3 regions of the Photorhabdus stackebrandtii genome follow, and region 2 is predicted to be linked to each of the others. Evidence: predicted binding sites of a transcription regulator. Region 2 holds the regulator's gene; each other region holds the start of a gene.

Region 1 (5,313 bases), on a different contig from region 2:
CTCACCCGGTAATAAACGGGAATTAATACCGAGTCTTTATCAAGTTGAAATTCAGCTTGTTGGTATAACTTCTTACGCGCAACCGCATCTTTAGCGACTAACGCCTGCTCCAGATAGCTATCGAAATTTTTATTCTGGTAGAAAGTCGTGTTATTACTGCTATGTGAAAGCAACATATTTAAAAACGCGGTAGGCTCATTGTAATCCGCACACCAGGTCGCTCTGGTAACTTCATAATTCCCTTGGTGACGACTTTCGAGAGAAGTTTTCCATTCCTGGTTCTGCAAAATCACATCAGCTCCCAGATTCTTTTTCCACATGGAAGCGGCGGCAATAGCTTGCTGTTTATTTTGATCAGATGTGTTGTACAGCAATGTGAACTTCAGCGGATTCGCCGGATTAAAACCCGCCTGCGCCAGTAATTCTCTGGCGCGCTTATTGCGCTGTTCCTGTGTCCAGTCAGCCCACTCTGGTTTAGAAAAATCACCACCACCGATAAACGTTGGAGTAAAACCATAGGCCGGTATTTGCCCCTGCCCCATAATTTTTCCCGCAATAATATCTCTGTCGAGAGTTAACTTAACGGCTTCACGGACTCTGACATCAGTAAACGGGGGTTTATTATTATTAATTTCGTAATAGAACGTACAGAGATAAGGGCTGACGCGCATTTGATCAGGGATCTCTTTTTTCATTTTCCGATATAGATCCGGAGGGATAGCGCTATTGGTGATATTTATTTCACCACTACGGTAGCGGTTAACACCGCTAGTTTCAGATTGAAGTGGTAAAAGCGTCGCTTGCTCAATGACCGTTTTGCCGTTATTCCAGTATTGTGGATTACGCTCAATCACAATCCGTTCATTCACCACCCACTCTTTCAGCCGATACGCCCCATTACCCACATAATTTTCTGGCAAAGTCCATTTATTACCCAATTTTTCGACCAGATCCTTTTTCACTGGTTTCATTGCCGTATGACTGAGCATATTGACGAAATAAGGCACGGGATGCGTCAGAATAACCTGCAAACGATGATCATCCAGCGCTTTAACCCCCAACTGGTCAGGTGATTTTTTACCTTTCAGAACATCATCAATATTTTCAACGTAAGCATATTGAAGATAACTGGCATAAGGTGAACCCACCTTTGGATCAGCTAATCGTTGCCAGCTATAGACAAAATCATGTGCAGTGACGGGGGTTCCATCACTCCATTTCGCATTATCACGCAGATAGAAAGTCCAAACTTTGTAATCCTGATTTTCCCAATGACTCGCAACGCCCGGAACAGTTTCTCCCTCGGAACCCGTACTGACTAATCCTTCCAGGAGATTAAGAATAATGTTGGTTTCCGGCACACCTTCGACTTTATGTGGATCAAGTGAGGCAACTTCTGCGCCATTATTGATAATAATCTGTTGTTTATCCGCAAGCTTCACACCATCTGGGACATCAGCGGCAAACACGGCCGTAGCAGGAAATACCGATAATAAAAATATACAGGAAACAAACTTATGTAATTTGAATTGTTTGATCTTCATTTTTTACCTCCAGTTTGGTGAACCTGCTCATTCATTTCGCATATATCCTATAAAGGCCAGTACCTTCACATTATTTAGCTCAAAGTAACAGATTAAATATTAAAGGCGACTTATCATATCAATTGTTAAAATACCCTTCCCATATTGTAAAAAAACCTCCTTACAAACAACTTAATGCATCCTATTACACTAATTGACAAAACACCCCAGATAACACCATAAAATATTGATAAACATCACTTTATTAACACCACCCTTAACTAAAATAGTAAACAAAGGTAGTCTAGAGATGAAAATAAACATAATTTTAACAAATTGCAATCAATGCAAATTAAAAACCTACATTCATCACAAAACTATGGTGGAAGCAACCAGTTACAGATTGAACTCACAGGAAAGAATAACTTAGAAAAATATTAGGTTATTTGTATAAAATTCAGGGAGTACCAGTAAAATAAATGAGAAAAGCCCATAAAACAGGCTTTATAATAAAAATGACAAGAATATTATAATTTGTAATTTGACTTGAGAAAAACCTAACACCTTTTATCGTCAAACGTATCAGAGTAATCCTGGGAATAATGCTCTGATCCCTGTCACAACCAGTTCGATTCCCAAAGACATCAATAGCAGCCCCATAATTCGGGTGATAACGTTAATGCCTGTTTGCCCAAGATATTTGACGACTAAAGGAGCTGATCGGAATAACAACCAACAGCAAAAAGCAAACAATGCGCTGGTTAACACTAACCCAATAAAATTCTGCCATCCCTGATAGCGGGAACTCCAAACAATACAAGAACTGATCGCCCCGGGGCCGGCCATTAACGGCAATGCCAGCGGCACAACACCAACACTCTCTCTAATGGCTGTTTCTGATTTTTCTTGCTTATTCTGTTTGTCTTCCCCAAGTTTACCGTTAATCATCGACATAGCGATGGTCACAACCAGGATCCCACCGGCAATACGGAAAGAGTCAATGGAAATGCCAAACATCCGCAGTATCGAATCACCCAGCAGCAAAGCTGTCCATAAAATGATGGCAACAGAAATATTGGCAATAAAATTAGTTCTATTGCGGGCAGCCTGAGCCTGATAGTGAGTCATGCTGATAAAAACCGGCAAAATACCAACAGGGTTGACGAGTGCGAACAGCCCAACAAAAAACTTAATGTAACCAGAAAGATCCAACAGTAAATCACCCACGAATAACTCCTCTTGAGTTACGCAGTGTTAATGAAAATATTTTCATATGATCACTCACCCAAAAATCATAGAAAACTTAATTTTTTCTTTACTTTATACGGACGACGTTCCGCTTTCTATCGACTGCGACTCATTTTTCAATTTAAAATGTCTTATATAACAATTCGTTAACTCGATTTTTTCATTAGGTTAAAAACTCAGCCTGATTAACACCTTTACCACCCAATCACCAATAATGATCACTCATCCAAGCTGAAAGGAGTCAGCTTGGAATTTATGTGATTAAGATCAATATCTATTTAATATTAAATGGTAACCTGTAGCCATCATAAAATCACCAGGCCAAATAGTCTAAAAAACACTTATTCATTGATATTAAAAGATTTTTAATATTTTCCAGGAGTACTTCTTTATGGCTGTAACTCATATTACTGAACTGAATGAACTAGTTGCCCGGGTTAAAAAAGCACAATGTGAATTTGCTAGCTTTTCTCAGGATCAAGTTGACAAAATCTTCCGGGCCGCGGCCCTTGCAGCAGCAGATGCCCGTATCCCTTTAGCAAAATTAGCCGTAACAGAATCGGGTATGGGCATTGTCGAAGACAAAGTGATCAAAAACCACTTTGCTTCCGAATACATCTATAACGCTTATAAAGATGAAAAAACCTGTGGCATTTTGTCCGAAGACAAAACATTCGGCACCATCACTATCGCTGAACCTATTGGCTTAATCTGCGGTATCGTGCCAACAACTAACCCAACATCCACCGCTATTTTTAAGGCTCTGATCAGCCTGAAAACCCGTAACGGTATTATTTTTTCACCCCATCCACGCGCTAAAAAAGCAACTAACAAAGCAGCTGAATTGGTCCTGTGTGCTGCGGTTGAAGCCGGTGCACCAAAGGATATTATTGGCTGGATTGATGAACCGTCCGTTGAACTTTCAAATGCATTGATGCACCACCAAGATATCAACCTGATCCTGGCAACCGGTGGCCCAAGTATGGTAACAGCAGCATATAGCTCTGGTAAGCCAGCAATCGGCGTTGGTGCAGGCAACACACCGGTCGTTATCGACGAATCAGCTGATATTAAACGCGCGGTTGCCTCTATTCTGATGTCCAAAACCTTCGATAACGGCGTTATCTGTGCTTCAGAACAGTCTATCATCGTAGTGGATTCTGTTTATGATCAGGTGCGTAAACGTTTCTTTACTCATGGTGGTTATTTGTTACAAGGTAAGGAATTGAAAGCGGTTCAAAATATCATCCTGAAAAACGGCAACCTAAATGCGGAGATTGTTGGTCAACCCGCAACGAAAATTGCCGAAATGGCAGGCATTCATGTTCCAGAAAGAACCAAGATCCTAATTGGAGAAGTCAATCTGATTGAGAAAGCGGAGCCCTTTGCCCACGAAAAACTGTCTCCATTACTCGCAATGTATCGTGGTAACAATTTTGAAGATGCGGTAGAGAAAGCAGAAAAACTGGTTGAAATGGGGGGGATTGGTCATACATCCTGCCTGTATACCGACCAGGACAATCAAGCGGCACGAATCAAATACTTTGGCGACAAAATGAAAACAGCCCGTATTCTGGTGAATACACCCGCTTCTCAGGGAGGTATCGGTGATCTCTATAATTTCAAACTTGCCCCATCTCTGACACTGGGCTGCGGTTCATGGGGAGGAAACTCCATCTCTGAAAACGTAGGGCCAAAACATCTTATCAACACCAAAACTGTGGCGAAAAGAGCAGAAAATATGCTGTGGCATAAACTTCCAAAATCAATTTACTTCCGTCGCGGTTCACTGCCTATCGCCTTAGAGGAAGTCGCAACCGATGGTGCAAAACGCGCCTTCATCGTAACAGACCGTTTCTTATTCAATAATGGCTATGCTGACCAAGTCACTGATGTGCTGAAATCCCACGGGATAGAAACTGAAGTTTTCTTTGAAGTTGAAGCAGACCCTACCCTAAGCATTGTTCGTAAGGGTGCGGAACAAATGCACTCATTCAAACCGGATATCATTATTGCCCTGGGTGGTGGTTCCCCAATGGATGCAGCCAAAATTATGTGGGTGATGTATGAACACCCTGAAACGCATTTCGAAGAGTTAGCTCTACGGTTTATGGATATCCGCAAACGTATCTACCGATTCCCCAAAATGGGGATTAAAGCGAAAATGGTAGCGATTACCACAACTTCCGGTACAGGCTCTGAAGTGACCCCCTTCGCTGTTGTCACTGATGATGCAACCGGTCAGAAATATCCACTGGCTGATTATGCTCTGACTCCGGATATGGCTATCGTTGACGCCAACCTAGTGATGAATATGCCAAAATCACTGTGTGCTTTTGGTGGTCTGGACGCAATCACCCATTCCCTGGAAGCTTACGTATCGGTCCTGGCAAACGAATACTCTGACGGACAAGCACTGCAAGCGCTAAAACTATTGAAAGAGTTTCTCCCAACCAGCTATCACGAAGGCTCTACTAACCCCATTGCCCGTGAACGGGTTCATAATGCTGCAACTATTGCGGGTATTGCATTTGCTAATGCT
Region 2 (5,313 bases):
AAGCATTGGGAAGTGGTTTCCCTGTTAGCGCTATGCTGACTACGGCGAATATCGCTTCGGCGATGGTGCCGGGAACTCACGGCACAACTTATGGTGGTAATCCGCTGGCTTGCGCGGTTGCAAATGCCGCTTTTGACATTATCAATACGCCAGAGGTCTTGGAGGGCGTTGAAAAACGTCATCATTTGATTGTGAATTTTCTGAACGATATCAATCAGAAATATTCGATATTTGGTGAAATCCGTGGCAAGGGATTGCTGATTGGTGCGGAACTAAAAGCGCAGTATCAGGGAAAATCTAAAGAGATCCTGCAACTGGCGGCTGAAAATGGTTTGATGTTATTGAGTGCCGGTAGTGATGTACTGCGTTTCACGCCTTCGCTGATTATCAGTGAAGAGGAGATAACCCAGGGGATGGAACGGCTGGATAAGGCAATTAGCCAGTTGGTGTAAATAAGAGTGAGAAAAATCAGCGCAATATCATGCGCTGATTAATCAGGAATTAACGTGTACCGTAAACAACAATTGTTTTGCCGTGTGCGGAGATCAGATTTTGATCTTCCAGCATTTTTAGAATACGGCCAACCGTTTCACGGGAACAGCCAACAATCTGACCAATTTCCTGACGAGTGATTTTGATTTGCATCCCGTCCGGGTGAGTCATTGCATCGGGTTGTTTCGCCAGATTCAGTAAAGTCTGAGCAATCCGGCCGGTCACATCCAGGAAAGCCAGGTTACCGACTTTCTCAGAAGTTGTTTGCAAACGGCTTGCCATTTGGGCAGATAAACGCATTAAAATATCCGGGTTTACCTGAATCAGTTGACGGAATTTTTTATAGGAAATTTCCGCTACTTCACAGGCACTTTTGGCCCGTACCCAGGCTGTACGCTCTTGTCCTTCTTCAAATAATCCAAGTTCGCCAATGAAATCTCCCTGGTTTAAATAGGAAAGGATCATCTCTTTGCCTTCTTCATCTTTAATCAAAACCGCAACAGAACCTTTTACGATGTAGTAAAGCGTCTCTGCTTTTTCGCCTTGATGAATAAGCGTGCTTTTGGATGGATATTTATGAATATGGCAGTGTGACAAAAACCATTCAAGAGTGGGGTCTGTTTGTGGCTTGCCGAGAACCATTCGCTTCATCCTCTGTTGTTATCGCTGCCTAAATAACACGAGAACCTAAAAGTTTCTCGTCAGGCTGGCTTATAAAGACACTAGCTTAACATATTAGTTTGCTGAAAAACCGACAGGTAAGGGTTTTATATAGGTTATCTGAAATTTGAAACTTGAGTATTGATCTTAACCCACATATACCCGGACCTGCTTCTGTTTTTAACACAGGAAAAGGATTCTGTCTTGTCTTGTATTGTTTCAGCATAATAAACCGCTCATTAGATTGCCAGTTTAATACTGAAAGAGTAGGCTTTGATGCAAAAAATGACTTAAGAGGTACTTATGCAAGCGCGGGTAAAATGGGTTGAAGGGTTGTCTCTTTTGGGGGAATCGTCTTCGGGTCATCAGATAATGATGGATGGAAATGCCGGTGATAAGGCACCAAGCCCAATGGAAATGGTATTAATGGCAGTTGGCGGTTGCAGCACGATTGATGTTATTTCTATTTTGCAGAAAGGCAGATATGACATAAGAAATTGTGAAGTGAAATTAACTTCCCGCCGTCGTGAAGAGGCACCACGCTTGTTTACTTCTATTAATCTGCATTTTATTGTTACCGGCAGGGATTTAACAGAGAAAGCGGTTGAACGTGCCGTCACGCTTTCCGCAGAGAAATATTGTTCTGTTTCGTTGATGCTGGGTAAATCAGTTGAACTTACCCACAGCTTTGAAATTAAAGAGACAGATTAAGATATTATTTCCTGATTAAAAATAACGACAGGTAACTAATATCAGTTACCTGCTTTTCTAACTGAATAAATTAAGAAGTGGATTCAAACGCTGGGTTTTCTAGATTTATCCCAGGTTTTGATCAACAAATTTTTTCCCCTTCCAGTAATCGTTGTACCAATGGCGTCATAATTAATTCCATTGCCAGTCCCATTTTTCCACCGGGAACCACGATGGTATTAATACTTGAAACGAATGAGCCCTGTAACATGGATAACAAATACGGGAAATCAATTTGAGTCAGATCACGGAAACGGATGACGATAAAACTTTCATCCAGGGATGGAATGGCTTTGGCTGAAAATGGATTGGACGTATCAACAGTCGGGACGCGCTGGAAATTTATATGTGTCCGGGAAAATTGGGGGGTAATGTAGTTAATATAATCATCCATCGAACGAACAACGGAATCCATCACCGCTTCCTGTGAGTGTCCCCGTTCTCCGGTATCGCGGATAAGTTTCTGTATCCATTCAAGGTTGACAATCGGCACCACCCCCACCAGCAGATCGACATGACTGGCAACATTATGTTGCGGTGTGACTACGCCACCATGCAGGCCTTCATAAAACAGTACATCGGTCTGCTTTGGTAAGGCTTCCCACGGAGTAAATGTACCGGGGAGCTGGTTGTAAGGCACCGCGTCATCATAGGTGTGAAGGTACTTACGGCAACGGCCTTCACCGGTCTCACCATAGTCAATCATGGTTTTCTCCAGCATGCCAAAATCATTGGCTTCTGGCCCAAAATAACTGATATGTCTGCCTTGTTCCTTGGCTTTACGGATTGCCGCGTCCATTTCAGGACGGGTATAACGGTGGAAACTGTCCCCCTCTATCTGTGCTGCGCTGATGTTAAGTTGCTGGAAAATCTTACGAAAAGCTAAACTGGTTGTTGTTGTTCCGGCACCGCTGGAGCCGGTAATCGCAATAATCGGATGTTTGGCGGACATAAGCAGTAAACTCCATAATGTTAAGAATGGAACATTTCTTTTGGCATAATATTGATGCTCTCATGCAGTTCAGACCACACCAGAATAACATCCCCCCGTTCCAACTGACGACGTATGTCAGCGACTTTCTGCTCAAGGGATTTTTCATGTTCACCGTAGTCAGTGCCTTCCCGCAGGATAAAGCTCTCTATCAAATTTAGCAGAGTTTCTGGCTCCAGTTGTTGCCATGGAATAATCATTGTTGTTGCTCCAGATAAGATGACAGCCAGCCTGGAATACGTTGTTCCAGCCACATTTGTGGTTTCTTCAGTGAACCACTGACAAAGCCGACATGTCCACCATGTTCTGTCAATTGGTATTCAATATTTTTGGGTAACGTGTTGAGATCAGGAATGACTTCCGGTGCCATAAAGGGATCGTCTTTGGCATGAATAATCAACAGTGGCACGGTAATATCAGGCAGGCGTGGCAGAGCGCTGCACTGGCGGTAGTAGTCCGCTGCATCTTTAAAACAGTGGATTTTTGCGGTCACAATTTCATCAAATTCCCGAATGTGTTTCAATCTCTTCACCTGAGACAGATTGATAGGTAGCGAACCCGGGTAGCGTAGCAATTTGCGGGTCGCATTACGTTTCAGATTATTAAGCAGATAGCGCTCATAAACCTGAGAAAATCCTTTTTCTATCCGGTGGGAACAGGCTGCTAACATCAAAGGGGCGGAAACAATGACCGCCGCATTGACTTGGGCCTGTGTTTTTTCTTCTGCCAGATAGCAGGCCAGCATATTACCGCCGACGGAATAACCCACGGCTGAGGTGGGTACATCACCGTAAGTCTGTTTTAACCAGTTCAGAAAATAACGGGCATCGCCTGTTTCGCCAGAATGATAGAGACGTTTTTGGCGGTTTGGTTCACCACTGCATCCACGGAAATGCATGACAACGCCAAGCCAGCCTTTCTTCTGACAGATATGAAGTAAACCGTGGGCATAAGGGCTGTGGAAACTGCCTTCCAGACCATGAAACAGGATCAGCCGTGGCTTATGTGCTGCGGCTGCTGGATCTTCACTCCATGCCAGGTCAACAAAATCGTTATCCGGTAAATCAAGTCGTTGCCAATAGGGTTGCAATTCAGGATACCGCCGCACCAGACGTGGGAGTAGTGTCTGCAAATGCGGATTACTGGCTCCGGTTAGAGGACGAAAGATATCAGTCATAATGATTTCGAGTTAAATTGATTAGTTATATTGTATGGTTAATAACATACTGATATTTTCTGTGAAAGGGAAACATCATTGTTCAGGATGAAAGGAAACGATTCATGACAGCAAGCCTGATTTTTTCATTAACAACTTTTTTGTTTATTTCTGCCATTACACCGGGTCCAAACAATATGTTACTGACCTCATCTGGCGCTAACTTTGGGTTTATCCGTTCTTTGGGATTGATATTTGGCATTCTTCTGGGAATGCAGACGATTTTATATCTGTCCGCTTTCGGTGTGGCGGCATTACTGCTGGTTTATCCTACTATTCACACGATAATGAAAATAGCGGGTAGTTTCTATTTACTGTGGTTAGCATGGAAAACGGCAACGGCCAGTTATCGGCGTTTGGATACTAAAGGCAGCGCTGTCATAAAGCCAGTGCGCTGGTACCAGGGCTGGTTACTACAGTTCCTGAATCCGAAAGCCTGGCTGATGGGATTAGGATCAGTTGGCAGTTACAGTATTGCAGGTGAACAGTATCTCTATTCCATTATCATTATTAGTGTCGCAACGATATTGATAAGTTTTTTGAGTAGTATCGTTTGGGCTGGTTTTGGTTCGTTGATTGGAACGCTGCTCCGTAGTCGCAATGCCTGGTTTATTTTCAATATCATAATGGGAATATTAACGGCAACCTGTGTGCCATTAATTTGGGTTGGATAGTTTAATTCATTAATTTCATTTTGGTTATCAAGTCAAATCGACATTTTTATTGCCGAACAGCAGAGTCAGGACAAAACCGCTGATATAAGCAACCACCAATCCGGTGGCATAAACTGCCATCCCGATAAAAATACCGCTGTTGGAGGTCATCAGTGGCAGTGCGATTAATCCTGATGGACCGAAAACCGTATTCAATCCAACAGGTAAACCTAAATAAGCTACCAGACCGATAAAGAACCCCCCGGCGGCCCCGCCCAGACAGGCGGTGATAAAGGGTTTTATTCGTGGCAAGGTTACCCCGTAAATCAAAGGTTCACCGATACCGAGAAAGCCCGGAATAATGGCGCCTTTTATCTGAGTACGCAGCAGAGAGTTTTTATTCGCTTTGACATACAGCGCCAGTGCTGCACCAACTTGCCCGCCTCCAGCCATAGCGAGGATTGGGAACAGAGAGTTAAAGCCTTGTGCGTCCATCAATGCGAAATAGACCGGAACAAACCCCTGATGCACACCAAACATAACGGCGAGTA
Region 3 (5,313 bases), on a different contig from region 2:
AAGTGAAAACCCGTGACTATGCTTACAATATGGAACAAAAAATAAAGATGCTTCAACAGACTATAGAACAAGCATTAGTGGAGCAAGGTCGCATCACTGAGCGTACTATTGCATCAAATGAATGAATTCTATTGATAAATCATGCATTAGTGAGTGAATCATTCGATAATTAGTTGCTTTCTGTGTTTAGTTTTATACAATAGGTTACATAAAGTTGCTTAGTAAGCGTAAGCACTGAATAAATTTCTCTGAGATGTTCGTGAACGGGGAAAGTCCCCTGAGCCGATATTTCATACATGATAGAATGTAGTGCTCCGCAGCCGGTGTGCATGCTCGGTCCGTCCGAGAAGCCTTAAGGATGCGACGCTGCGTTCACCTTGAACCTAGGGTTCAAGGGTTACTACCTGTAACGGCATCTTGGAGAACCCTCAATTTTAATCATTGCTCGCATTAACAGGTCAGGTTCCATGCCATCAGCTCCCCTGTTATCACTCAGGCAAAACATCAGAAAGAAAATACGCCAGCAACGCCGTGAGCTAACCCCTGAGCAACAAGCCCTTTTTGCAAACCAAGCCGCAGAAAAAGTTGTCAACCACCCCAGAATTCACCAAGCCAATAAAATTGCACTATTTCTTTCATTTGATGGTGAACTTGATACCCGACCACTAATCAACCAACTCTGGCAACAAAACAAACAGATCTATTTACCTGTATTGCACCCTTTCAGTCGCCACCATCTGCTGTTTTTAAACTATCAACCAAATACGTTGCTTGTTAGAAATCGTTTCAATATAGAAGAGCCACCACTGGATGTTCAGCAGCTCTTACCCTTATCTGAGCTGGATATCATGATGATCCCGCTGGTTGCTTTCGACCGCACAGGACAGCGACTTGGAATGGGAGGTGGCTTTTACGATCGTACATTGAGCCAATGGCAACAAAAAAATTTCTATCCGATTGGCCTGGCTCATAACTGCCAATTAGTCGATACATTACCTTCAGCCGAGTGGGATATCCCATTACCAGAAATCATCACTCCCGAAAAAATCTGGCAATGGCAGTAAAAAATGGGCACCTTACATAATGCGCCCATTTACGGCGTAGCAAAATAATCAGTACAGCAGGCGAGAACGGATAGTACCCGGCAAAGCTTTCAGTTCCTGAAATACCATTTCAGCCTGAGCTGGGTTCTCAGTCACAATATCAATCACCACATATCCCATATCCCCGCTGGTACGCAGGTACTGAGCAGCGATATTAATATCCTGTGCAGCAAACACTTGGTTAATACTATTCAATATACCTGGACGATTTTCGTGAATATGTAAAAACCGATTGGTATCATCAGCATGAGCAGGAAGAGAAACTTCCGGGAAGTTGACTGCTGATAAGGTAGAACCATTATCAGAATACTTCGCTAACTTTCCTGCCACTTCATAACCAATGTTTTCCTGCGCTTCCTGTGTAGAACCACCGATATGCGGAGTCAGCAATACGTTATCAAATTTAAGCAAAGGCGACTCAAACGGATCATTATTGGTCGCGGGTTCAACCGGGAATACATCCACAGCCGCACCGGACAAGTGTTCACTTTCCAGTGCTTCACACAATGCCGGAATATCCACCACCGTTCCGCGTGAAGCATTAATTAGGATAGAACCCGGTTTCATCAATGCCAGTTCCTGCGTCCCCATCATATTCTTCGTTGATGGCGTTTCTGGTACGTGTAAACTGACCACATCACTCATATTCAGTAATTCTGATAAATGACGAATCTGATGAGCATTACCTAATGGCAGTTTGTTCTCAATATCGTAGAAGTAAACATCCATACCAATATTTTCAGCCAAAATACCCAGCTGAGTACCAATATGACCATAACCGATAATACCCAGTTTTTTACCGCGCACTTCATAACAGCCCTTAGCCTGTTTATCCCATACGCCACGATGCGCTTTAGCATTCGCTAAAGGAATACGGCGCAGTAGTAACAACAACTCACCAAGTACCATCTCAGCAACAGAGCGAGTATTAGAAAATGGCGCATTAAAGACGGGGATACCCCGTTTGGCAGCGGCTTTCAGATCAACCTGATTGGTACCGATACAGAAACACCCCACAGCAACCAATTTTTCTGCTGCCTGGAAAATATCTTCTGTCAATTGTGTGTGAGAACGGATGCCAACAAAATGGGCATCACGAATTGCCTCTTTTAACGCCTGAGAATCTAACGCCCCTTTATGATATTCAATATTGCTATAGCCTGCTCCCCGCAGGTTTTCCACCGTGCTCTGATGTACACCTTCTAATAGCAAAAATTTAATCTTGTCTTTTTCCAGAGATACCTTAACCATTTACCCTGCCTATTGTTACGTCAATTTTCATTACATTTAAGATTCATTCTCTCAACATAACAAAAAAAACAGACACAGCAATACAAACGATTGCTATTCCTACCAAATAAGTCTTAATAAAATAATTATTGTGCGGAATAAAATGATATGAAGAAGAATAAAGTCAGAATTTAGATTATCTAATAATCAGATAAGTGAGATATATCACTAAATTTTCACTTATTATTAAAAGTAAAAAATTTTTAAGGGCGAAAGGTTCCGCCCTCTGTGAGCAATATTATTTAGTGATGGTTTTCACACCATCTAATGTTCCCATCAATACAACATCCGCACCACGGTTAGCAAACAGACCGACAGTGACGACACCGGCAATACGATTAATTTTATTCTCTAACTCAACAGGATCGAGAATTGCTAAATTATGCACATCCAGGATCACATTACCGTTATCAGTCACAACATTCTGGCGATATTCTGGTAAACCGCCCAATTTAATCAATTCACGGGCAACATATGAACGAGCCATTGGGATCACTTCAACCGGTAAAGGGAATTTACCCAATACATCAACGTTCTTAGAAGAATCAACAATACAAATGAATTTCTTCGCTATTGCAGAAATAATTTTTTCGCGAGTCAATGCGGCACCACCGCCTTTAATCATCTGCATATTGCCATTGATTTCATCGGCGCCATCAACATAAAGATCAAGGGAATCCACTTCATTACAGTCGAATACAGGAATTCCCAGGCTTTTTAGTTTTTCGGTAGAAGCCTCAGAGCTGGATACAGCCCCTTCAATCTGGTCTTTAATCGAGCCAAGAGCATCAATAAAATGCGAAGCCGTTGAACCCGTCCCCACACCGACAATCGTTCCGGGAGTGACAAATTCGAGCGCTGCCCAACCTACTGCTTTTTTCAGTTCATCCTGAGTCATATCAATTCACTGCCTATATCAGTTACAAGGAAAGCCTGTCAGCTAGTATAAGCATTGACAACAACAAAGAAACTGCAATTAAACGGCATGCGGTAAATCATGAGAATTAATATTGAGTGATTAAAGAACCCGCCATAAGGCGGGCTACAAAAAGACTGATATTTATGCAGCCGCTTTGCTGCGATGACGACCTTGCTTCTCCTGGCTCGGTGCCTGCGCTTTCTCTTCCAAAGCTGGACCTACTTTCATTAGGAAATCTAAGGATTCTCCAGCCTTTTTGTAGGTTTGAACAGTATCGAACATCGGTTCTTTTTGTGCTTTCATAGCAACACCGCTAAGGCAACTTTATGACTAAATTGATTCATCATGCAGGACAAATATGAAAAAACAGTTGCTCTGCCTGAACATTATAGTACGCATCCAGATACTAACTATCAAAGAGCTAAACTCTCGGACCTGCTCTTCACCTTTTCGATTAACGTTTTGATGTCACATGACATCACATATCCACAACGCTCCAGCTCAAAACCAAACGAACAATAGTAAGCTATTTTATCCTCAACTGGTTCATGGATCCTTACAATTTCACCATCAACCATATTCATGAAAATCAATGTCGTATACAGAGTATACAAAAGCATTTTTCTTCTCAATGGGTGATTTTCAGAATCCTTAACAAAGTTTTCTAGCACATAAATGTTAAAGCTCTTATCGTTCAGATCGTATGTAGATAAAGCGGCTCCAGCTGGAACAAACTCAACTTGGAGAGGTTCCCTTGATGTGACAAACTTTATACACAAGCTGAAGCAGTTATCACGATTGCTCACTTCTGTAATATAATATTCCCAGTTAATAAGGCCACTAATCAACAACATCTATTCAAGCTGGAGATGAGCCCAGTACCAGTATCGGCTATCATTGATAAGACAGGATTTATGGCACACCAGATAATTTGCCTCATCCACCGGAAAAATATGGCATAGTGCTATGCAGAACAATCAATGGAGAATCTTTCTGTAATGAAACGCCCTGATTACCGAACACTGCAAGCCTTGGATGCTGTGATCCGTGAGCGTGGTTTCGAACGCGCAGCCCAGAAACTCTGTATCACTCAATCCGCAGTTTCCCAACGTATCAAGCAGTTGGAAAATCTGTTCGGTCAGCCTCTGTTAGTGCGCACCGTTCCTCCACGCCCCACCGAACAAGGGCAAAAGCTGCTGGCGCTACTGCATCAAGTAGAATTACTGGAAGAACAATGGTTAGGCGATGAATCGGGTACAGATACTCCACTGCTGCTTTCACTGGCAGTTAACGCCGATAGCCTGGCTACCTGGCTGTTACCGGCATTACACCCAGTGCTCGGTGATTTACCGATTCGGCTGAATATTCAGGTTGAAGATGAAACCCGTACTCAAGAACAATTAAGAAGAGGTGAAGTCGTTGGTGCAGTCAGTATTCAACCACAACCATTACCTGGTTGTCTGGTCGATAAACTAGGGGCATTGGATTACCTGTTTGTTGCGTCACCAGAATTTGCTACCCGATATTTTCCAAATGGGGTTACCCGTTCAGCACTACTGAAGGCACCTGCAGTAGCATTCGATCACCTGGATGATATGCATCAGGCATTTTTACAACAGAACTTCGATTTATCGCCGGGCAGTGTTCCATGCCATATCGTCAACTCATCTGAAGCTTTTGTGCAACTGGCAAAACAGGGTTCTACCTGTTGTATGATCCCTCATTTACAAATTGATCAGGAACTGAAAAAGGGCAAACTGCTCGACCTGACACCGGGTTTATGTCAGCGCCGGATGCTCTATTGGCATCGTTTCGCACCGGAAAGCAGAACCATGAAAAAAGTGACTGACGCCCTGTTGAAAATTGGGCGTCAGATGTTAAGACAGGATGACACGGATTAAGGTTTTAACTCAAACACAACATCAACCTGATCGCTAAAGCTGATGGTGTCCTGTTGGTAAGTTTCTCCCACGCCAGCAGCCGCACTTCCTGCCAGCACAA

Evidence for each region. Region 2 encodes CRP, which controls carbon source genes, mostly activating them, when cyclic AMP is high. Its sites were predicted from a motif close to ATGTGANNNNNNTCACAT; they were not measured.
Region 1: adhE (bifunctional acetaldehyde-CoA/alcohol dehydrogenase) is a predicted target of CRP. The motif match lies at 3,027-3,044, and genes of this name have one in related genera.
Region 3: serA (phosphoglycerate dehydrogenase) is a predicted target of CRP. The motif match lies at 2,547-2,564, and genes of this name have one in related genera.

What each region holds. Positions count from the first base shown of each region.
Region 1 is NZ_PUJV01000003.1:125,781-131,093, reverse strand. It holds gene C5470_RS03725 (ABC transporter substrate-binding protein) at 1-1,544, opposite strand, end outside; gene C5470_RS03720 (YchE family NAAT transporter) at 2,106-2,750, opposite strand; gene adhE (bifunctional acetaldehyde-CoA/alcohol dehydrogenase) at 3,163-5,313, shown strand, end outside.
Region 2 is NZ_PUJV01000020.1:20,546-25,858, reverse strand. It holds gene argD (bifunctional acetylornithine/succinyldiaminopimelate transaminase) at 1-452, shown strand, start outside; gene crp (cAMP-activated global transcriptional regulator CRP) at 502-1,134, opposite strand; gene C5470_RS15645 (OsmC family protein) at 1,456-1,863, shown strand; gene C5470_RS15640 (phosphoribulokinase) at 1,985-2,854, opposite strand; gene C5470_RS15635 (YheU family protein) at 2,875-3,093, opposite strand; gene C5470_RS15630 (hydrolase) at 3,090-4,070, opposite strand; gene C5470_RS15625 (LysE family translocator) at 4,175-4,783, shown strand; gene murP (PTS N-acetylmuramic acid transporter subunit IIBC) at 4,811-5,313, opposite strand, start outside.
Region 3 is NZ_PUJV01000009.1:112,359-117,671, forward strand. It holds gene zapA (cell division protein ZapA) at 1-125, shown strand, start outside; RNA gene ssrS (6S RNA) at 243-428, shown strand; gene C5470_RS10115 (5-formyltetrahydrofolate cyclo-ligase) at 468-1,064, shown strand; gene serA (phosphoglycerate dehydrogenase) at 1,113-2,354, opposite strand; gene rpiA (ribose-5-phosphate isomerase RpiA) at 2,632-3,291, opposite strand; gene C5470_RS10130 (hypothetical protein) at 3,454-3,615, opposite strand; gene C5470_RS10135 (hypothetical protein) at 3,726-4,118, opposite strand; gene C5470_RS10140 (LysR family transcriptional regulator ArgP) at 4,311-5,213, shown strand; gene C5470_RS10145 (oxidative stress defense protein) at 5,210-5,313, opposite strand, start outside.